DNA from 3 places in the Paraburkholderia sp. RL17-383-BIF-A genome. Region 1 is predicted to be linked to each of the others. Evidence: predicted binding sites of a transcription regulator. Region 1 holds the regulator's gene; each other region holds the start of a gene.

Region 1 (7,199 bases):
CGAGCGTCGCCGCCGTGCCGTTGATGAAGGCGCGCGAGCGGCCGTTGGCATCCACCACGCGCCGCAGCATGACGGTGCTGCCGTGATGGCCGTCGGCGCCGATTGTGCCGAGCGCCTGCTCGTCGAGCCAGTGCTCGACCTGCGCATGCGTTTCGAACTCCGCGGTGATGTCCGCGCGGCTTTCGCCCGTGCGCACGACGTTCGCATCGGCACGGGCGCCGAGCGCGAGCGCCAGCGCGTCGATCAGGATCGACTTGCCGGCGCCGGTTTCGCCGGAGAAAACAGTGAAGCCGCTGTCGAATTCGAGATCGAGCGCGGCGACGATGACGAAGTCGCGTATCGAGAGGTGGCGAAGCATGGAGGTGGTCTGGTGAGCTGGGTAGTCAGGGTTCGGCAGCGGCGGCGTTCGCGTTCCGGGTGTCCTTGCCGCTCAGGGCTTGGGGTCTTCTTCGTGCGACGGGTATTCGTTCCAGTGCAGCTTCTTGCGCAGCGTGGCGAAATAGCTGTAGCCGACCGGATGCAGCATCGGCACCGTATGACGCGAGCGGCGCACTTCGATCGTGTCGCTCAGTTCGAGCGAGGTGAACGACTGCATATCGAAATTGACGTTCACTTCGCGGCCCGAGACGATCTGGATGCTCACCTTGGAATCGTCCGGCAGCACGATCGGACGGTTCGACAGCGCGTGCGGCGCGATCGGCACCAGCACGATGCCCTGCAACTGCGGATGCAAAATCGGCCCTTGCGACGACAGCGCGTAAGCGGTCGAGCCGGTGGGCGTGGCCACGATCAGGCCGTCCGAGCGCTGGTTGTACATGAAGCGGCCGTCCACCGAGACATGCAGTTCCGCCATGCCCGAGAAGCCGCTGCGGTTGACCACTACGTCGTTGAAGGCCAGTGCGTGATAGATCGGGTTGCCGTCGCGCATGATGCGCGCTTCGAGCAGCACCCGTTCTTCGCGCTCGAAATTGCCGGACAGCATTTGCGGCACGATCTCGCGCATGTCGGAGATCGGAATGTCGGTAATGAAGCCGAGCCGCCCATGGTTGATGCCGATCAAGGGCGTGCGATACGGCGCGAGCTGTCGGCCGATACCGAGCATCGTGCCGTCGCCGCCCAGCACCACGGCCACGTCGGCGCGCGCGCCGATCTCGGCGGGACGCAGCGCCGGGTAGTCGGTGACGCCGATCTCGGCAGCGGTGTCGGCTTCGAACACGACCTCGAAGCCGCGCTTCGCGATGCACAAGGCGAGCGCGGTCAACGGCTCGGCGATACCCGGCGTATTGTTGCGCCCGACGAGCGCGACGGTCTTGAACTGGCTGGTCACTTGCATGCCGGCATTACACCATAGGTAGGGCCTGAAAAGAACCGTAGACAGACCCGGTGACGGGCCGGCGCGCGCGGGCCGCCAGCGCCTCTCGCGATTATCGTTAGAATGGTGAAGCCTTGATGACATGCGCGCCGGTTAAAGTGCGGCGGGGTGCCACCAGCCGGGCCGCCCGGAAGGCGGCCCGCAAGGTGCTCCGTAACGCGCCGGACTGAACGCCGGCCAATGATGTGCCGGACCGAAGGCAACGTGCCGCAGCGGCAAGCGGTGGCGCGTTCGTCAGGGATGGGCGCCCCTAGCGCTCGCGGTAGTCGTGCCATTGAGCTAAAATTTTCCGTCATGCTAGATCCTCGCGCACAAACCCTCCTCAAAACGCTGATCGAGCGCTACATCGCCGAAGGTCAGCCGGTCGGCTCGCGCACGTTGTCGCGCTATTCGGGCCTCGAATTGAGCCCCGCCACCATCCGCAACGTAATGTCCGACCTCGAGGACCTGGGGCTCGTGATCAGCCCGCACACTTCCGCGGGCCGCATTCCCACGCCGCGCGGCTACCGCCTGTTCGTGGACACCATGCTGACGGTGGAGTCCGCCGCCGACGAAGAAGCCGTGATGCGTACCGTCAAGACCACGCTGAAGGCAGGCGAGCCGCAGAAAGTCGTCGCTGCTGCGGCGAGCGTGCTGTCCAACCTGTCGCAGTTCGCCGGCGTGGTGCTCACGCCGCGGCGCAGCCACGTGTTCAAGCAGATCGAGTTCATGCGTTTGTCCGACAAACGCATTCTGCTGATCATCGTCACGCCGGAAGGCGATGTGCAGAACCGCATCATGGCGACCCAGCGCGATTTCTCGCCGTCGCAACTGGTCGAAGCCTCCAACTACATCAACGCGCACTTCGCGGGCCTCTCGTTCGACGACGTGCGCCGCCGCCTGCGCGAAGAAATCGACGAACTGCGCGGCGACATGACCACGCTGATGCACGCCGCCGTCACGGCCAGCACCGACGAAGCCGACACGGGCGAGACCGTGCTGATTTCCGGCGAGCGTAACCTGCTCGAAGTGGCCGACCTCTCGTCGGATATGGCGCGCTTGCGCAAGCTGTTCGATGTGTTCGACCAAAAGACCAGTCTCCTTCAATTGCTCGACGTGTCGAGTCACGCGGCGGGCGTGCAGATTTTCATTGGCGGCGAGTCGAATCTCGTGCCGATCGAGGAAATGAGCGTGGTCACCGCGCCTTACGAGGTGAACGGCAAGATTGTCGGCACCCTGGGCGTGATCGGACCGACCCGCATGGCCTACAACCGCGTGATTCCGATTGTGGACATTACCGCGCGCCTGCTTTCCCTCACGCTCAGCCAACAGTAAATAGCTTTCTTTTCGACTCCTCGCCGCGCCGGTTCCTGCCGCAAATAATGCGTCACGGCGCGCGGCTTGCCAATTGGCCGAATGGCCAGGGGTGTCCGGCGGACCGGTGCATGAAGCACGCCGCTATAATGGTTCCCACTTGAACCGCCACTCCGCCTAACCGGTTACTTCTGCTGCCTATGCGCTTCGACCTCGAGCGGCCTTCACAGAACGCCACATCACACCGCGTCGCCGTGCTCCTGATCAATCTCGGCACGCCCGACGCGCCGACGCCGCGTGCGGTTCGCCGCTATCTCGCGCAGTTTCTTTCCGATCCGCGGGTGGTCGAAATTCCGGCGCTGCTCTGGCAGATCATCTTGCGCCTGTTGATTTTGCCGTTCCGCGGCCGCGCCTCCGCCAAGAAATACGCCACAGTGTGGATGCCCGAAGGCTCGCCGCTGCGCGTGTACACCGAGAAGCAGACGGAAGCCTTGCGTCATCTGCTGCAACTGAACGACTACACGGTGCTCGTCGACTACGCGATGCGTTACGGCACGCCGGGCATTCCGGCCATGCTGAACCAGCTCAAGCTGGCGGGCGCCGAACGCGTGCTGCTGATGCCCATGTATCCGCAGTATTCGTCGTCCACCACGGCCACCGCGTTCGACGACGCCTTTTCGGCGCTCAAGCGCATGCGCAATCAGCCGGAAATCCGCACGGTGCGCCAGTACGCCGATCATCCGGCCTACATTGCGGCGCTCGCCGCGCAGGTACATCACTATTGGCATCAGCACGGCCGGCCGGATTTCGCCTCTGGTGACAAGCTGGTGCTGAGCTTTCACGGCGTGCCCAAGCGCACGCTGGATCTCGGCGACCCATACCACGAGCAATGCCAGCAAACCGGCGCGCTGCTGATGCAGGCACTCGAACTGACGCCGGTGGAATGCCGCATCACGTTCCAGTCGCGCTTCGGCAAGGCCGAGTGGCTGCAGCCGTACACCGCACCCACGCTCAAGGAGCTGGGCTCGGCGGGCGTGCGGCGTGCTGATCTGTTCTGTCCGGGCTTTACGGCCGACTGCCTTGAAACCATCGAGGAAATCGGCATGGAGGTGCGCGACGAATTCCTGCACGCGGGCGGCCAGGATTTCCATCGGATTCCCTGCCTGAACGCCTCGCAGGCGTGGATTGCCGCGTTGGGCGAAATCGTTGCGCAGAATTTGCAGGGCTGGCCGGTGCAGGCGCTACCGGTGCCGCACACGACAGGAGCTTGAGCAGGCTCATGAATTACAGGATTTCAACCGAAGCCGGCGCCAAGTTGCGCATCGACAAATGGCTGTGGGCGGCGCGCTTCTTCAAGACGCGTTCGCTCGCGGCGGCGGCCGTCGAAAAAGGACATGTGCGCATTGACGGCGCCAGCGTCAAGCCGGCCAAAGACGTGCGGGTCGGTGACCTGGTCGAGATCGAGATCGAACGGATCGTGTGGCAAGTGGAGGTGCTGGGCGTGTGCGACGTGCGCGGCCCGGCGAGTGTCGCGCAGACGCTTTATGCGGAAACCGAAGAGAGTAAGTTGAAGCGGCAGGTCGAACAGGAGCGGCGCAAGACGTATCGAGAGCCGGCCGCCGCATTGCACGGCCGACCGACCAAGCGCGACCGGCGCACTATCGACAAACTTTCAGGCGGGGATTGAACAGTTGTTCCATGGTCGCGTGCACGCCACCATATTCGGTAGTGTGATCGTTGACAGCCCCGGACATGCAGATGGTCGTGGTGCCCGCAATCAGAACCAATGCGACCACCGAGATTGCAAAGGTCAGTTTCACGCTACTCCCCTCGGGAAGGTTCAGGATAAAGACGGGCGAATCGGGTGAAATTGCAAGATATCGGAAAGGCTTACGTCAGATTAGGGTTAACGCGTCTTTTCCGATGCTTTGTTGGAGCATAGGCCACTTGCCGCCCGCACTCAATCTCAATCTGATTGCGTCGCATTAATGGTTGTAACCAGGCATTTCCGCTGCCCGGCCGTGGTGCGAAAAGATCCGGGAGAACCGCTTGAAATGGTTCTTTCCGGCCTCATCTGCCGTGTTGATTTGCGGTGACTCGCGAAGTTGTCTGTCGCGATTTTGCAACGCACAAACCGCACCAGGCTTGATGCGCTGCCGCCGCCCTCGGCTTTTACCTCGCTTTCACTTTTTAACGACTTTCAGCGACATGGAAAACACGCAAGAGAACCCGACGAGCCAGAATTCCAAGCCCGCCGACGAAACCGCGCGCCAGGCCGCCGAGGCCGCGGCACCTCAGCAGGAAGCCGCTGCGAACGCGGCGACCGACTCGCCGGCAAGCGCCGAGCAAGCGGCACTGGCCGAGGCTCAGGCAAAGATCGCCGAGTTGCAGGAAAGCTTCCTGCGGGCCAAGGCTGAGACTGAAAACGTGCGCCGCCGCGCTCAGGAAGACGTCGCCAAGGCGCACAAGTTTGCAATCGAGACTTTTGCCGAGCATCTGCTGCCGGTGATCGACAGCCTCGAAGCAGCTGTCGCCCATTCGACCGACGATCTGCCGAAAGTGCGCGAAGGCGTCGAACTCACGCTGCGCCAGCTCACTGGCGCGCTGGAAAAGGGTCGCGTCGTCGCCCTGAATCCGGTTGGCGAGAAGTTCGACCCGCATCGCCATCAGGCCATTTCCATGGTTCCGGCCGACCAGGAGCCGAACACGGTGGTGGCCGTGCTGCAAAAGGGCTTCGTAATCGCCGATCGCGTGCTGCGACCGGCACTCGTGACCGTCGCGGCCCCGAAGTAAGCGCGACGAGGCGTTCAGAAGCCGTTTAGTCTGGCAGGCGTCGCCATGGCCAATATTCCCGTCGACGCCACCGCGTTCGCGGCCTTCGAGATGCAGGAGCTCAGCGCGGAGTCATTCGACGCCGGGCTCGCCGGAGCGGGCGATGAACTGGCCGTGGTGTTTTTCTGGGGTCTCGACTGCTTTAACTGCGAGATTGCCAAGAAGGCCATGCTGGCGCAGCCGGACGCGATTCGCGCTCTCGGTCTCAAATGGTTTCACAGCAACGTTTACGAGCATCGCGAACTGGGGCGGCGCTTCACGCTGCACGGCGTGCCCACATGGTTCTTTTTTTACCGCGGCAAGCGGCTCGGCCGGGCAACCGGCTGGCATGGCCTCGGGCAGTTCCAGGCCGCGGTTGCGGCCGCACGGGAAAAAATCCGGGTGGCTGATGCTGCAAAAACCGCCGGCCCGCAAGCCGATGGAACAATTTCGGGCGAAAGTTCGCCCGATTGAAAAAAATTAAAGACCGCATCGTAAAAGAGGTCTTGAAAACGATGCGGACGCACTTATGTTGAGTGCAGGTAGGAATTGAGAGCGGATCGCCTTACCGCCAGCAGGGCAAACAAGGCGCTTCCCGCAGCGATCAAAGTCAGGAGATTAGTAAAAATGGGCAAAATCATCGGCATCGACCTCGGCACGACCAACTCGTGCGTGGCGATCATGGAAGGCAATTCGGTCAAGGTGATCGAGAATTCGGAAGGCGCGCGCACCACGCCGTCGATCATCGCTTACATGGAAGACGGCGAGATTCTCGTCGGCGCGCCTGCGAAGCGTCAGTCGGTCACGAACCCGAAGAACACGCTGTACGCGGTCAAGCGCCTGATCGGCCGCCGCTTCGAAGAAAAAGAAGTGCAGAAAGACATCGGCCTGATGCCGTACAAGATCATGAAAGCCGACAACGGCGACGCATGGGTCGAAGTGCGCGATCAGAAGCTCGCTCCGCCGCAAATTTCGGCTGAAGTGCTGCGCAAGATGAAGAAGACCGCTGAAGACTACCTCGGCGAGCCGGTCACGGAAGCCGTGATCACGGTTCCCGCGTACTTCAACGACAGCCAGCGTCAGGCGACCAAAGACGCAGGCCGCATCGCCGGTCTGGAAGTGAAGCGGATCATCAACGAACCGACCGCAGCCGCTTTGGCATTCGGTCTGGACAAGGCCGAAAAGGGCGACCGCAAGATCGCGGTGTATGACCTGGGCGGCGGTACGTTCGACGTGTCGATCATCGAAATCGCCGACGTTGACGGTGAAATGCAGTTCGAAGTGCTGTCCACGAACGGCGATACGTTCCTGGGCGGTGAAGACTTCGACCAACGCATCATCGACTACATCATCGGCGAGTTCAAGAAGGAACAGGGCGTCGATCTGTCGAAAGACGTGCTCGCGCTGCAGCGCCTCAAGGAATCGGCTGAAAAGGCCAAGATCGAGCTGTCGTCGAGCCAGCAAACCGAAATCAACCTGCCGTACATCACCGCCGACGCATCGGGTCCGAAGCATTTGAACCTGAAAATCACGCGTGCGAAGCTGGAAGCGCTGGTTGAAGAGCTGATCGAACGCACCATTGAACCGTGCCGCGTGGCAATCAAGGACGCAGGCGTGAAGGTCGGCGAAATCGACGACGTGATTCTGGTCGGCGGTATGACCCGCATGCCGAAGGTGCAGGAAAAGGTTAAGGAATTTTTCGGCAAGGACCCGCGCCGTGACG
Region 2 (7,199 bases), 130 kb from region 1:
AACTATTCACAGAAAGTGGTTGCGTCAATGCTGACGCAAAGCCTGAGAGGAGCGTCCAGTAGAAAACTCCGAAAAGCTCTCGGCCGATGCATTGCGTCATGGTTCCCGCCCTACTGTGTGGGTCGTAAGTAGTGACGGTGCGCACATTGTCGTCTAGCGTCAGCAGCAGACGCCAACCTTACAGGCGTCGCGACGGTTGCGAAGTCCGCACTAAACCTACCCGGCCTGAATGCGAAGATTTGTGCCGCACTGGATCAGGGGCCGCTAAACATATGACGCGACGACCACATCCTATCCGAATCGTGTCAATCCATATCACAATTCGACTCAATCACGCCCTCGCTGCCGACGAATAGGAAAATGCGCCTTTCCAACGGTTTAGGCCGCATAATTGAGCCGATTGCGCACCCTCCGCGCCCAAATTCAGCTCTTTTTTGTCAATCTTCATGCCCAGCGATACGCCTCCGATCGTCCTCACCTTCGGCCTTTCCGATCCCACCGGCGGCTCCGGCCTGCAAGCCGACCTGATGACCCTTGCCAGCATGGGCTGCCACGGCGTCTCCGTGCTGACGGGCTACACCGTGCGTGACTCGGCGAGCTGCGACGAAGTCACCGGGCTCGACCCCGAAGTGGTCGCGACCCAGGCCCGCATGCTGCTCGAAGACATGCCAATCGCCGCGTTCAAGGTGGGCGCCTGCACTCGCGCGGAAGTGGTGAGCGCGATTGCCGAAGTCGTCGCCGACTACGACGATATTCCCCTGATTCTCGCCCCCGACTTCACGCTCGACGACGAACACGTCCTCTCCGCCGACGAACTGCGCGAAGCAATCGCCGATCTGCTGGCGCCGCAAACCACCTTGCTGGTCGCCGACGCGGCCACGCTGCTCGCGCTCGCCCAGCCGGACGGCGACGCGGAGGCGCCGAGCCTCGACGCCGCCATCTCGCATCTGCTGTCGCAAGGCTGCGAATATATTCTGTCGACGGAGACCGGCACGCACCGCCACGTCAACACGCTTTTCAGCGAAGACGGCCAGTTGCGTCAGGACATGTGGGACCGTGGTAGCCACCGGATCATGGGGCTGACGGATACGTTGGGCTCGGCGATTGCCGCATTGCTGGCGAACGGCCAGGAGCCTGCTGAAGCCGTGCGCGAGGCGCAGGAGTATTTGTACCAGGCCGTGCGCAACGCGTTCCGGCCGGGCATGGGTGCGTATATGCCGGACCGCTTCTTCTGGGCGCGCAGCAGCGACGACGAAACGCCGCCCGCGGCTGGCAAGGACGCGGCGCCGGGCGAAGCGCGGCATTGAGTTTCCTTCGAAGGGTATTGCCCCCACACGGTAAGCGCTTTGGAGGCTATTCAACCTAGCTTATCGGCGCACGAACAACCTGCAACTCAGCAGGTTTTTTCTTTCAGAAATTTTCGGTCGGCGCTGGCGGGCCTGCTCCCGCAGGGTTAACGCGCGCTCAATTGTGTAATTTACCGTTACAACGTCAGTCTTAGCGCCCAGCTAGACTTACGATTCGTAATTCTGTCATATAACACTATGTCCCTGCGGGTTCCATTTCTCTTGCCTGTCCGTGCATGGGACAGCCTCCATGCCATGGCAGCACATTTACAAAGGCGTCTGCAAAACGCAGAGGTCCGACAACAGAGTGCACGCTGCGACAGAAATCCAGGGGTATAACCATGGGACAGTCCCACAGTTTTCTACAACGCGTTCACGGCAAAGTGACTACCCGCGACAGGATGCAATTATTCCGCCAAAAGCCAGTCACGATCTGGCTCACCGGGTTGTCGGCGGCGGGAAAGTCAACCATCGCATTCCAACTCGAGGAGCAACTTCTATCACTAGGCCATGCGTGTTACGTGCTCGACGGCGACAATATTCGTCACGGCTTGGCGTGCGACCTTACCTTCGACAAAAAAGATCGACGCGAAAATATTCGACGAGTGGCCCACGTAGCGCAATTGATGAATGACGCGGGTCTCATCGTCATCACGGCTCTTATCTCACCCATGCGCGAAGACAGAGCGATGGCGCGCGACATCGTTGGCCCCGGCAAATTCGTCGAGACATATCTTTCCGCCTCTGTCGAGGCATGTGCTCACCGCGACCCCAAAGGTCTTTATGCCAAAGCCCGGGCCGGAGAAATCACTTCATTCACGGGAATATCGGCGCCCTACGAGGCCCCGGACGATCCTGAGTTGAAAATAGACACGGCGATGGAGACGCCGGCAGAGAGCGTCGCGAAAATACTAGCCTACTTGCACGATAACGGCCTGGCGGATCCCGGTCAGGCCGAGTGTTCGTAATATCAGATCGCGTCACGCCAACCCCAAAAGAAAAAACCCGCAGTGCGGGTTTTTTCTTTTGGGAAGCACGCCTCGCGGCGCACTTCCCCATGTGTTCCCAACCGGGCCCCGAAACGAGGCCCAATCCGGAATTACATGTCCATGCCCATGCCGCCCATGCCGCCGGGCATGCCGCCAGCCATCGGTGCATCTTCCTTCGGCAGTTCGCAAACAGCTGCGTCGGTCGTCAGCAGGAGACCTGCGACGGAAGCTGCGTTTTGCAGCGCCGTGCGCGTCACCTTCGTCGGGTCGACAACACCGGCGTCGACCAGGTCGACGTACTCGCCGGTTGCTGCGTTGTAGCCGTAGTTGCCTTGGCCAGCAGCAACTGCTGCCACCACGACGCTGGCTTCTTCGCCACCGTTCGTGACGATCTGACGCAGCGGCTCTTCCATCGCGCGCAGCACGATCTTGATACCTGCGTCCTGATCGGCGTTAGCGCCCTTCAGGCCAGCGATAGCCGTACGTGCGCGGATCAGCGCGACGCCGCCACCCGCCACGATGCCTTCTTCCACAGCTGCGCGCGTTGCGTGCAGTGCGTCTTCGACACGTGCCTTCTTTTCCTTCATTTCGACTTCGGTCGCAGCGCCGACCTTGATCACAGCAACACCGCCTGCCAGCTTGGCAACGCGCTCTTGCAGCTTTTCACGGTCGTAGTCCGACGTTGCTTCTTCGATTTGCGTGCGAACTTGCTTCACACGTGCTTCGATGTTCGCAGCTTCGCCAGCGCCGTCGATGATCGTGGTGTTTTCCTTGCCCACTTCGATGCGCTTCGCCTGGCCCAGTTCAGCCAGCGTTGCCTTTTCGAGCGTCAGGCCGGTTTCTTCAGCGATGACTTGACCGCCGGTCAGGATCGCGATGTCTTCCAGCATGGCCTTACGACGATCGCCGAAGCCCGGAGCCTTGACAGCAACAGTCTTCAGGATGCCGCGGATGTTGTTCACAACCAGCGTTGCCAGTGCTTCGCCTTCGACGTCTTCTGCGATGATCAGCAGCGGACGGCCAGCCTTCGCGACTTGTTCCAGGACCGGCAGCAGATCACGGATGTTCGACACCTTCTTGTCGTGCAGCAGCACGAACGGGTTCTCCAACACGGCAACTTGCTTGTCCGGGTTGTTGATGAAGTACGGCGACAGGTAGCCGCGGTCGAATTGCATGCCTTCGACAACGTCCAGCTCGTCTTGCAGCGACTTGCCGTCTTCGACGGTGATCACGCCTTCCTTGCCGACCTTGTCCATCGCTTCAGCGATACGATCGCCGATCGACGAGTCGCTGTTTGCCGAAATCGCGCCAACTTGTGCGATTTCCTTGTTGGTCGTACACGGCTTGCTGATCTTGCGCAGCTCTTCGATTGCGGCCGTCACAGCCTTGTCGATACCGCGCTTCAGGTCCATCGGGTTCATGCCCGATGCGACGTACTTCATGCCTTCGCGGACGATCGACTGAGCCAGGACCGTTGCGGTCGTGGTGCCGTCACCTGCGTTGTCGCTGGTCTTGGAAGCCACTTCCTTGACCATTTGTGCGCCCATGTTCTGGAGCTTGTCTTTCAGTTCGATCTCTTTCGCGACCGACACACCGTCCTTGGTGACCGTCGGGCCGCCGAAGCTGCGTTCCAGCACAACGTTGCGACCCTTCGGGCCCAGCGTGACCTTCACAGCGTTCGCGAGGATGTTCACGCCTTCAACCATCTTGGCACGGGCGGAATCACCGAATACGACGTCTTTAGCTGCCATCTTCTAACTCCTTGAATTCTTTGGGATATGACCGGGAAAAGTAGCGGCTTGCGCTTACTTCTGCACCACGGCCATGATGTCTTCTTCGCGCATCACGAGCAGTTCGTTGCCGTCGACCTTGACGGTCTGGCCTGCGTACTTGCCGAACAGGACGCGGTCACCAACCTTCACGTCGAGTGCGATCTGGGCACCCTTATCGTCACGCTTGCCCGGGCCGACTGCCAGGATTTCGCCTTGATCCGGCTTTTCCGCTGCGGCTTCGGGGATCACGATGCCCGACGCAGTCTTGGTTTCTTGATCCAGACGTTTGACGATCACGCGATCATGCAAAGGACGAAGGTTCATACATACTCCTCTCTTGATTGAGACTGAAGAACGCTGAGAAAACCCGGCTGGCTGAGCCAACCGGCGATGTTGTTAGCACTCTCGTGCAGCGAGTGCTAATTATATGGACGGGTGGTGACAAATTCAAGAAGGGAGGGTGCGGAGATTCAGTTAACTTTGAACGCTGTTCGCTAGAGCGTGCATTCCGAAGCACATCCGGACCACGTCTTGACCACCGATATTCTGCAAAAACAGCGACTTAGGGGCGAATCGGTTATCACCCATATCGCGTGAGCAGTACAACGCAATGCCCTGACTAACTGCATTCGAGCGCGCGTTACGGCGGCTTCCCCAGGGAAAGCCCTAACCAGAACGTACGCAAAGCTCCCCGCCGGCACGGCAGTCGCTTCGGCCGCTCGACGCCGCAGCATTGTGACAATTGAATGGAAGGAGACGCAACATGGAAAACCTGCGGGGAAAGTGGCTGACGCTTTCCGCACTGGCTTTGTTGCTCGCTGGCTGCGCGGTGGGCAGCAGCCAGCAAAGCGAAGCGCATCTAAGTACATCGCAGTGCCGCGACCTGGCCGCGCTCAAGAACAACGCCCCTCCAACCCAGGAGCGAAACCGCAGCGAACTGGCAGCGCTCAGGAAAGCGGGCTACGACCCGTCACCGTGGTTCGACCCGCACTACCCTGACGATCTGCAAGCGGCACAGCGCCAGGTCGATAGCTGGTTCCAGGCGGAATGCCAGCAAGCCCCGCCCGCTTGACGGCCAGTTCATTTGCGCTTTAATTCACTCGACGCGCTTGGCCGACCTCGCGAAGCGAAACGTCTGCCGTGCACGACGCTTAACGGACGTTCGCCGACGCGAAGTGGTTCGCTCACCGCAGCAGGGTCATCTGCACGACTTTAGCGATGACCAGGCAAACAGCGACGATAAGATAGCCGCGCAGCACACCCATCCAGATGCGGCTGGACAACGTCAGCCGCTGCGCCGGCAACTCGTTCAACGGTGGCATGCGCCACGTGTCACGCGCGTCCTTCGGATCGCCCGACACGTCGCCGCGAGTTTCACCATCTGCCGGCACCTGGCGAAGCTTGCGAAACCCGGTCGTGCCGGCATAGCCCGCGATCGCAAGCAGCGTGCCCCCACCGAGCACCTCAAGGATCGTCTGGCCGGAGATATCCGGGTACATGACTGAAGCGGTGAGGATAATCGACAGCATCACCAGAACCCAGATGACGGCGCCCGTGAACAGGTTCAGCTTCCTGGAATTGACCCACGGACCCAGCACCGCCTTGTCGTTACACAGAAGCAGCAGGAACACCGTCGCACTAGGAAGCAACACGCCAGCAAGCGTTTGCACGGCTTCTGTCAGGAGTCCGAGCGGGCTGCCGGGAATCAGAACGAGCGCCGCGGCCAGCATGACGATGCCAAAGTACACCAGGTAGAAGCCCTTCGCGTCCGTCACGCTGCGGTGAAGCGAGTGGCGAATCTTGAACACGTCGCCGATCGCATATGCGGTCGACAGCGATACCGCCGCCGCGCCGATGATGCAGGCATCGAGCAGCGCCACGGCGAAGATGACTGCCGCCGTGCGCCCCACGTATTTGTCCAGGCCGGCGATGACGCCGCTCGCGTCCGTGAAATTGCCAAACTCGGGCTTCCCGGCAAATAGCGCGGCACAGAACGAAATCATCGCCACCGCACCGATCAGCACGAACGCAATGCCAATCCACAGGTCTGCTTTTTCGTACTTCATGAAACGCGGGGTGATGCGTTTGTCGACTATGTAGCTTTGCTGGAAAAACAGCTGCCACGGCGCAACGGTAGTACCGACAATGCCGATGACGAGCAGCATCACGTCGCTCAGTTTCGAGTGGGCAGGCCAGTTGGGAATCAGCAGGTCTCGCGTCATCTGGGCAGCCGGCGGATGAACCGACACCAGCACGGGCACCAGCAACAGACTCAGCAGGCACAGCACCAGAGCGAAGCGTTCGAAGCGCCTGAAATTGCCTGTGCTGACCGCAGCCATGGTCAGCGCCGCAGCAATGCAGACGCCCAGAACCTTGGAGACGCCGAAGAATTCGACCACGAAGGTGATCCCGATGAACTCGGTCACGATAGTGAGCGCGTTCAGGATGAAGAGATCGACAACGCTGAATGCGCCCCAGAATTTACCGAATCGCTCGAAGATGAGGCGCGCGTGGCCAACGCCAGTGACGGCGCCGAGTCGCAGCACCATCTCCTGGTTGACGAAGAGGACTGGCACCAGTAGCAGCATGGTCCACAGCAAGGTGGTCCCATAGTTCTGCCCGGCCTGGGTGTAAGTACCAAAGGCGCCGGCGTCGTTGTCGCCGACCATCACGATAAGGCCGGGGCCGAGAATGGCAAGCAGCGTACGCAAGCGCGCCCACCAGTTGGTGCGCGGCGCGGTGTCGTGGTGGGCGATGGTGCCCAACGCACCCTTGATGTCGCCAATGTGCGCAGAGTCGAGCACGGCGCTGCGTGGCGGTGAAACGTTAGCTGAAGTGGCCATTCTGTTTTCTTTCCCGATTCTGATTATTAGAAGGAAATTGCGCGCATCGGCCATACGTATGGGCGTGTACCGTCGAACGACGGAGTCGCGTGCGTAAGGCGGAAATAGCGCAGTGGATTACGAAACGAGAGCCTTGAGGCGTTCCCAGAATGCAGCGAACCTATGCGGTTCATTGACGTGCAGCACCAGCATGGCGTCGTAATGGACGCGCGACTCTTCAACGTGCGGCAGTTTCGACAGAAGGAGGCC
Region 3 (7,199 bases), on a different contig from region 1:
TGGCACAAGCTGACGGTTGCGGCAGTGGCCGACGAGACACCGTCGATTCGTTCCTTCTACTTCGAATCGATCGACGGCGCACCGCTGCCGCCTTACAAACCGGGGCAGTTTCTGCCGATTCGCCTGCCTGTGCCGGGTCTCGACACACCGCTGATGCGAACCTACACGCTTTCCGATGCGCACAATCCGTTGCGGTATCGAATCAGCGTGAAACGCGAAGGGGTCGCCTCGAACTGGTTGCACGAGCATCTGGTTGCCGGCATGCAGATCGAAGCCATGAAGCCGCGCGGCACCTTCACCTATGCGCAAGAGAGCCCGCGCTCCGCCGTTTTTATCTCGGCGGGTATCGGCATCACACCGATGATGGCCATGCTTCGGCATGCGTCGGCCGCGTCGCGCGACGACGGCGCGAAAGCGAGGCGACTGTTCTTCTTTCACGGTGCGCGCAGTGATCGTGAACGACCTTTCAGTGCTGACCTGAAGGAGATCGCGGCGCGTAATCCGGCAGTTTCCCTGCATCTTTTCGATAGCGCCGCATCTGTGCCGACTGACGGCGTATCGCCCGGACGGATCGGCATCGACGCGCTGAAACGCGCGCTGCCCTTCGACGACTACGACTTCTATCTATGCGGGCCCGAGCAGTTCATGCAGGACCTGTATGAAGGGCTGCGTGGACTGAACGTCGCGGATGAACGGATTCGCTTCGAAGCTTTCGGCCCGGCGACCGTGAAGCGCATGCGCGCCAGCGAGGGGACGAAGGCACAGGAAGCGCCGTCGCAAGGCACTGACGGTGTGCAGGTGAGCTTTGCGCGTTCGGCGCGTACGATTCAATGGCTGCCGCGCGACGGCAGCTTGCTGGAGCTTGCCGAGGCGCACGGCATCAACGCGCCGTCGAGTTGCCGCTCGGGTATGTGCGGCACATGTTCGACGCGTGTGTTGGCGGGAAAGGTTGAGTACGACGGCGAAGTGGAGGCGCAGATCGAACGCGGTGCTGCGCTGATTTGCATGGCGCATCCGGTTGCCGGCGATCCCGGTGCGCAAGCTGGTGTAACGCTGGACTTGTGATCAGTGAACGATAGCGCCGGCCGATGTCACGCGGGCGGCGTCGTCAATGGGTCGACTCGTGAACGTCGGCGCCTGACAGGCAGCGCAGTGCCCGATCGCCATCGCTGCGCGCTGCTTCCTCAATCGGAAAGGTTTCCGTGCTGAACGCCACCACCTTGAATCCGGATCCGGCCGCACGCGGCGTGGTGATGCCCCAATGCCAGCCGCCGTCCTGCTCGAAGACATGCAGAACAGCCGTGTTTGGTACGTGTAAAGCCTCATAAGTCGTCATGGCACATTCCTCCGTCGCAACATGACCGTGAGTGCGAATTGCATACTTCTACGCTGAGTTTAGTGCATTTTGCTGCACCGCAATATCTAGTTTGTTGTAGAAATGCTGAATTAGTATGTGGACCCGCGGCCAGCGCGGGATGCGTGCACCAAAGCACACCAGCGCGAGTCGCACGCAGGATCGCGATGACGTAGCGATGGGCATGGTTCGGCGTCTGCCATACATGTGCGAGGAAAGTGGAAAACAGATCGGGCCGGCTCGCTGGAAAGCGAGTACCGGCCCGTGTTTACCGCGCTAATTGCCTGGTGCCAGGCGCAAGCGGTGAGTCGTCAGAAATCGAGTCCCGGTGCGCCCGCGCCAGGACCGCCTGGCTGACCTGCGGCCGGCGTATCCTTCGGTGCCTCGTGAACGGTGGCGTCGGTGGTCAGCAGCAGTCCGGCTACCGAAGCCGCGTTCTGCAGCGCGGTGCGTGTGACCTTGGTCGGATCCAGCACGCCCGATTCGACCAGATCGCCATATTCGCCGGTCTGTGCGTTGTAACCGAAATTGCCCGTGCCTTCAGCGACCTTCGCGACCACCACGCTCGCTTCCTCGCCCGCATTCGTGACAATCTGGCGCAACGGTTCTTCGAGCGCGCGCAACACGATCTTGATGCCTGCATCCTGATCGGCATTCACGCCCCTGAGCCCGCTGATCGCCTGCTTCACGCGAATCAGCGCGACGCCGCCGCCCGGCACGATACCTTCTTCAACGGCTGCGCGCGTTGCATGCAGTGCGTCGTCGACACGGTCTTTCTTTTCCTTGACCTCGATTTCGGTTGCGCCGCCCACCTTGATCACCGCCACGCCACCCGCCAGCTTCGCGACGCGTTCCTGAAGTTTTTCGCGGTCGTAGTCGGAAGTCGCTTCCTCGATCTGCACGCGAATCTGCTTCACGCGCGCTTCGATATTCTTGCTGTCGCCCGCGCCGTCGATGACCGTGGTGTTCTCCTTGCCGACTTCGATGCGCTTGGCCTGACCCAGTTCGGCGAGCGTCGCTTTATCGAGCGTCAGGCCAGTTTCTTCAGCGATCACTTGCCCGCCGGTGAGGATCGCAATGTCTTCGAGCAGCGCCTTGCGACGATCGCCGAAGCCGGGCGCCTTTACCGCGACGGTCTTCAGAATGCCGCGAATGTTGTTGACCACCAGCGTGGCGAGCGCCTCGCCTTCCACGTCTTCCGCAATGATCAGCAGCGGGCGGCCGGCTTTCGCGACCTGTTCCAGGATCGGCAACAGATCACGAATGTTCGACACCTTCTTGTCGTGCAGCAGCACAAACGGGTTGTCGAGTATCGCAACCTGTTTATCCTGATCGTTGATGAAATACGGCGAGAGGTAGCCACGGTCGAATTGCAGACCTTCCACCACGTCGAGTTCGTCGTCGAGCGACTTGCCGTCTTCCACGGTGATGACGCCTTCCTTGCCGACGCGGTCGATCGCTTCCGCGATACGCTGACCGATCGACTCTTCGCCGTTGGCCGAGATCGTCGCGACCTGCGCGATTTCCTTGCTGGTCGTGGTCGGCTTGCTGATCTTCTTCAGTTCATCGATTGCGGCGACCACGGCCTTGTCGATACCGCGCTTCAGATCCAGCGGGTTGAGGCCCGCCGCCACGTATTTCTGACCTTCGCGCACGATGGCTTGCGCGAGCACAGTCGCCGTCGTGGTGCCGTCGCCCGCCGCGTCACTGGTGCGCGAAGCGACTTCTTTGACAAGCTGCGCGCCGATATTCTGCACGCGGTCCGACAATTCGATTTCCTTCGCGACCGACACACCGTCCTTGGTGACGATGGGCGCGCCGAAGCTGCGTTCGAGCACCACATTGCGGCCTTTCGGACCCAGTGTGACCTTGACCGCATTGGCGAGAATATTGACGCCTTCGACCAGCCTCGAGCGGGCGACGTCGCTGAAAATGATTTCTTTTGCTGCCATGGTTAGACGCTCCCTTCGTTATTGAGTGACGACTGCGACGACATCTTCTTCGCGCAGCACGAGCAGTTCATTACCGTCGACCTTGACCGACTGCCCGGCATATTTGCCGAACAGCACGCGCTCGCCGACTTTCAGATCGGGTTCAATGCGTTTGCCGTCGCTATCGCGCTTGCCCGGTCCGATGGCGATCACTTCGCCCTGATCGGGTTTTTCCGCGGCGCTTTCCGGAATGACAATGCCTGAAGCGGTTTTGGTTTCCTGGTCGAGACGCTTGACGATCAGGCGGTCATGCAAGGGACGTAGGCTCATGGTTCCATTTCCACGGTTGAATTCTGGCACTCGTCGTTGGTGAGTGCTGACCGGGATCGAGTATAGAAATGCGGCGCCCGTTGCTCCAATAACGGATTCATCGATCCTTATCCGCAATTCGCATTTCACAATCGCGCATATCCATAGCTTGATTCGCTGGTTTTGTGCGGAGAGCCGCGTCCCTATACTGATTCGTCACAGCGGCATGTCTTATTGGCGCGCTGGTCCATCTTCCCAACTCAAACAGTCGGATCGAATGCGATCCGTGCGCTTTTACAAGGAATCAAGGCATGCAGGTCTCTCAGGACACCACGGCGCGTGCGAGGCTCCACGCGGCACTCGCCGGGTTGCCCGCGCTGGCTCAGGCGATTGGCGAAGACGCCGCGCAACGTGAGGTGCGGCGCGAGTTGCCATTCGACGGCTTCAGGCTGTTTCGCGAATCCGGCCTGGGCGTGCTCCGTTTTCCGGTCGAGTGGGGCGGTTTGGGCGGAACGTTGGAAGACCTCTTCGAGGTGATCGCCACGTTGGGCGCGCATGAATCGAATGTCGCGCACGCACTGCGGATTCACTTCGACCAGACCGAGCAACTGCTGCTGTCGCCGCGTTCCGCCTTCAACGACACGCAGATCGAGCGCATACGGCAAGGGGCGATCTTCGGCGGTGCGTCCACGGAACTGGGGACGGCGAGGCCGGGCGAAATCGTGACGAAGCTGGTGCGCGACGGCGAACACTTTCGTGTGACAGGCAGAAAGTACTACTCGACCGGCACCGCGTTCGCCGACTATGCGCGGATCAACGTGCAGAACGAGAACGACGAAAAAGTGTCGATCGTGATTCCCGTGTCGCGTGAAGGATTGCAGGTACTCGACGACTGGGACGGCATGGGGCAACGCATGACGGCGAGCGGCAGCCTCGTGCTCGACAACGTGCAGGTGTTCTCTCACGAGATCGCGACACGCGGCTATACGACGCTCGCCGGCCGGCATGGCAGCGCCGTGCGGCAGCTGCATCTGGTAACGGTTGCGGCGGGTATCGTGCGAAACATTCTCGCGGACGCACGGCGCTACGTGACGCAATACGGCCGGCCGGTGCTGCATAGTCCGGCGCCCTCGGCGCGCGAGGATGGTTTCGTGCAGCAGGTGGTGGGCGACCTCGCGGCGCACAGCCTCTCGATCGATGCACTGGTCGCGGCGAACGCACGCACGCTCGACCGCTCGGCGAATGCGATCCACAGCGGCGCGGCGAATGCGGAAGAGCTGGTGCTGGAAGGCGCACTGGCCACTGCCAAAACCCAGCTCGTGGTGAGCAAGCTGGCGCTTTATGCGGGCGAGCGTTTGTTCGAGATTGGCGGCGCATCGGCCACAGGACGCGCGCACAATTTCGACCGTCATTGGCGCAATCTGCGCACCATTTTCAGTCACAACCCTCTGCTGCACAAAGCGCGCGTGATCGGCGACTACGAGTTGAACGGCGTGACCACGCATCTGACCGAAGGACGCGTGTTCTAACGGATTGCCATCCATTCACCACCTTTCGAGCATTGCACACTATGAGCCGAGATTTGCTGTTACTACTGGAGCCGGGCTTTACGGATCCGGATCATCCGGGCGAGCGTTTTATCTGCCCGGACGGAGCGCCGATTGAAGGTTTGCTGGCGAGCGATCCCGCGCGTAACGCCCATCTCGACATTCGCCGCCTGCCGTTTGCGCGTCCGCGCGCCGAGGTGATCGAGGTGCTGGACGCTGAGCACCAGAGTCTGCCGGTACTGATTCTCGGTGACGAGCAGCCCGCGCCCGCCGATGCCCAGACGTTGGGCAGCAAGCGCTTCGTGACAGACACGCGCCGCATTCTCGATCTACTCGCGCAGCGTCACGGTTTCCCCAAAGTGCATTGACGGAGCTGAAGCGGGGTGTATGCCGGGGTAAATGCCGTTAGCGTGTTTCGATGTGACAACGGCATTCACCCCGAGCCGTTGCTCGACCGGGGCCTGTTGCTTCGCTCTAGAACAGATGCTTGACACCCGCCGAGACGGCCACCTGGTTGCTGGTGGTGGACGGTGTCAGATAGCCGATTGCCGCGACCGCCGGCCGTCCCAATGAATCGGTGCCGCTCGCGTGTTGATAAGCGCCGGTCACGTAAATGTCGGTTGCCTTGGAAAGCGAGTACGCCGCGCCAAGGTTCAACTGCTCGTACTTGGCGCTCTCTTTGCCGCTCACGCTGCCGCCTTCCGTATAGTCGAATGACGTGCCGAATCGAAGAAACGGCGTGGCCTGATAGCGCAAGCTCGCACTGACGGTGCTCAGCCTCGTCGAACCGCTATAGTGCAGCGTATTCAGCGAAGAGTTCGAGCCCAGTCCACGGAATTGGGTAGTCGAGTAGGCCGCACCGACAATCGCGCCGCCTGCCGTGTAGGTTGCCGCCACGGAAATCGTCTGCTGCGTGTTCGCCGATGCGAAGCCGGCGATCGCAGGATTGGACTCGGCGGTCGTTGCCGAACCCGCCGATCCAAGGTTATTGCCCGTGGTGCTTGCATTCGCATTGGTGCCGTAAAGCGACGTGTTCGGATTGCGCGCATTGACGATCGACGCGGCAATGGCGAACGCGCCTCCGGTATAGCTGGCGCCGGTGGACCACAGCTGATTCTGCGTGACGTTCCCGGCCACGCCACCCAAGCTGTATAGCGCGCCGAAGCGGAAGCCGTTGAACGAATCCGAGAGGTACTTCAGCGAATTGTTGATGCGGTGAGTGAAGTTCAGATTGTCGTAGTCCGCCGGATGAATCGCGAGGTTGCCCCAATACCAGCCGTGGATCAGTGGCGATACGAATTCCACCGAGGTGTCGCCCTGGCGTCCCAACGTGAACGTGCCGTAGCGGCCGCCATTCAGACCGACCCACGCCTGGCGTCCGAACTCCGTGCCGCCTTGACCAATTGCGCCGTTGTTCACGCTGAAGCCATTTTCAAGCTGGAACAGGGCCTTCAATCCACCGCCCAGATCTTCCACGCCTTTCAGGCCCCAGCGACTCGACGCAAGTCCCGATGATCCGCTATCGAACTGCGCCACCTGCGCGCCGCCTTTGGGTTTGCCGGAGGACGGCGTTGCAGCCGTCTGAGCGTTATTCGAGTAGGTCACATTGCCGGTCACGATCCCATACAGGGTGACGCTGCTTTGAGCACTGGCCGTACCGACCATGAGAGACGAAACGCTGAAAGCGAAAAGCAGTTTTTTCATAGTTGTTTGAATCGTTTTTGAGGGCGAGTCGGAGAAGTGATTGCCCGAGGAAAATCTCGAATCGGGCGAGCAACGATAAGCAAAACGAATCGACGAAACAAACAATCAAATTCGATATGGATATCGACTATTTCTCTCGAATAAGCGCTAAAACACCGATTCTTTAGTAATAACGCAAACTCTCGACAATAGATACGCAATCCTTATTTGTATGTTTTCGTAGCGATGCTCCCTCGACGTAACAAAAGGAAAGGCGGCGTCCCGCCGATGCGCCTTTCCTCCGCACCATGCTTTGCATATACATAACGATTGGTTCTTTTACCGACGCTGCGGCTTTATCGTGAGCGCTGCGGC

Evidence for each region. Region 1 encodes HrcA, which represses chaperone genes, less so after heat shock. Its sites were predicted from a motif close to TTAGCACTCNNNNNNNNNGAGTGCTAA; they were not measured.
Region 2: groES (co-chaperone GroES) is a predicted target of HrcA. The motif match lies at 4,504-4,530, and genes of this name have one in related genera.
Region 3: P0D71_RS22305 (co-chaperone GroES) is a predicted target of HrcA. The motif match lies at 3,639-3,665, and genes of this name have one in related genera.

The regions. Positions count from the first base shown of each region.
Region 1 is NZ_JARESR010000010.1:173,954-181,152, reverse strand. It holds gene recN (DNA repair protein RecN) at 1-358, opposite strand, end outside; gene P0D71_RS14680 (NAD kinase) at 431-1,333, opposite strand; gene hrcA (heat-inducible transcriptional repressor HrcA) at 1,667-2,686, shown strand; gene hemH (ferrochelatase) at 2,866-3,936, shown strand; gene P0D71_RS14665 (RNA-binding S4 domain-containing protein) at 3,945-4,352, shown strand; gene grpE (nucleotide exchange factor GrpE) at 4,874-5,458, shown strand; gene P0D71_RS14655 (thioredoxin family protein) at 5,504-5,950, shown strand; gene dnaK (molecular chaperone DnaK) at 6,104-7,199, shown strand, end outside.
Region 2 is NZ_JARESR010000010.1:45,203-52,401, forward strand. It holds gene P0D71_RS14080 (hydroxymethylpyrimidine/phosphomethylpyrimidine kinase) at 447-1,307, shown strand; gene cysC (adenylyl-sulfate kinase) at 1,688-2,314, shown strand; gene groL (chaperonin GroEL) at 2,446-4,086, opposite strand; gene groES (co-chaperone GroES) at 4,141-4,431, opposite strand; gene P0D71_RS14100 (DUF4148 domain-containing protein) at 4,871-5,179, shown strand; gene P0D71_RS14105 (NRAMP family divalent metal transporter) at 5,292-6,950, opposite strand; gene P0D71_RS14110 (hypothetical protein) at 7,068-7,199, opposite strand, start outside.
Region 3 is NZ_JARESR010000020.1:80,902-88,100, forward strand. It holds gene P0D71_RS22290 (pyridoxamine 5'-phosphate oxidase family protein) at 1-1,065, shown strand, start outside; gene P0D71_RS22295 (hypothetical protein) at 1,109-1,336, opposite strand; gene groL (chaperonin GroEL) at 1,666-3,306, opposite strand; gene P0D71_RS22305 (co-chaperone GroES) at 3,325-3,615, opposite strand; gene P0D71_RS22310 (acyl-CoA dehydrogenase family protein) at 3,906-5,123, shown strand; gene P0D71_RS22315 (DUF3088 domain-containing protein) at 5,165-5,509, shown strand; gene P0D71_RS22320 (porin) at 5,616-6,845, opposite strand.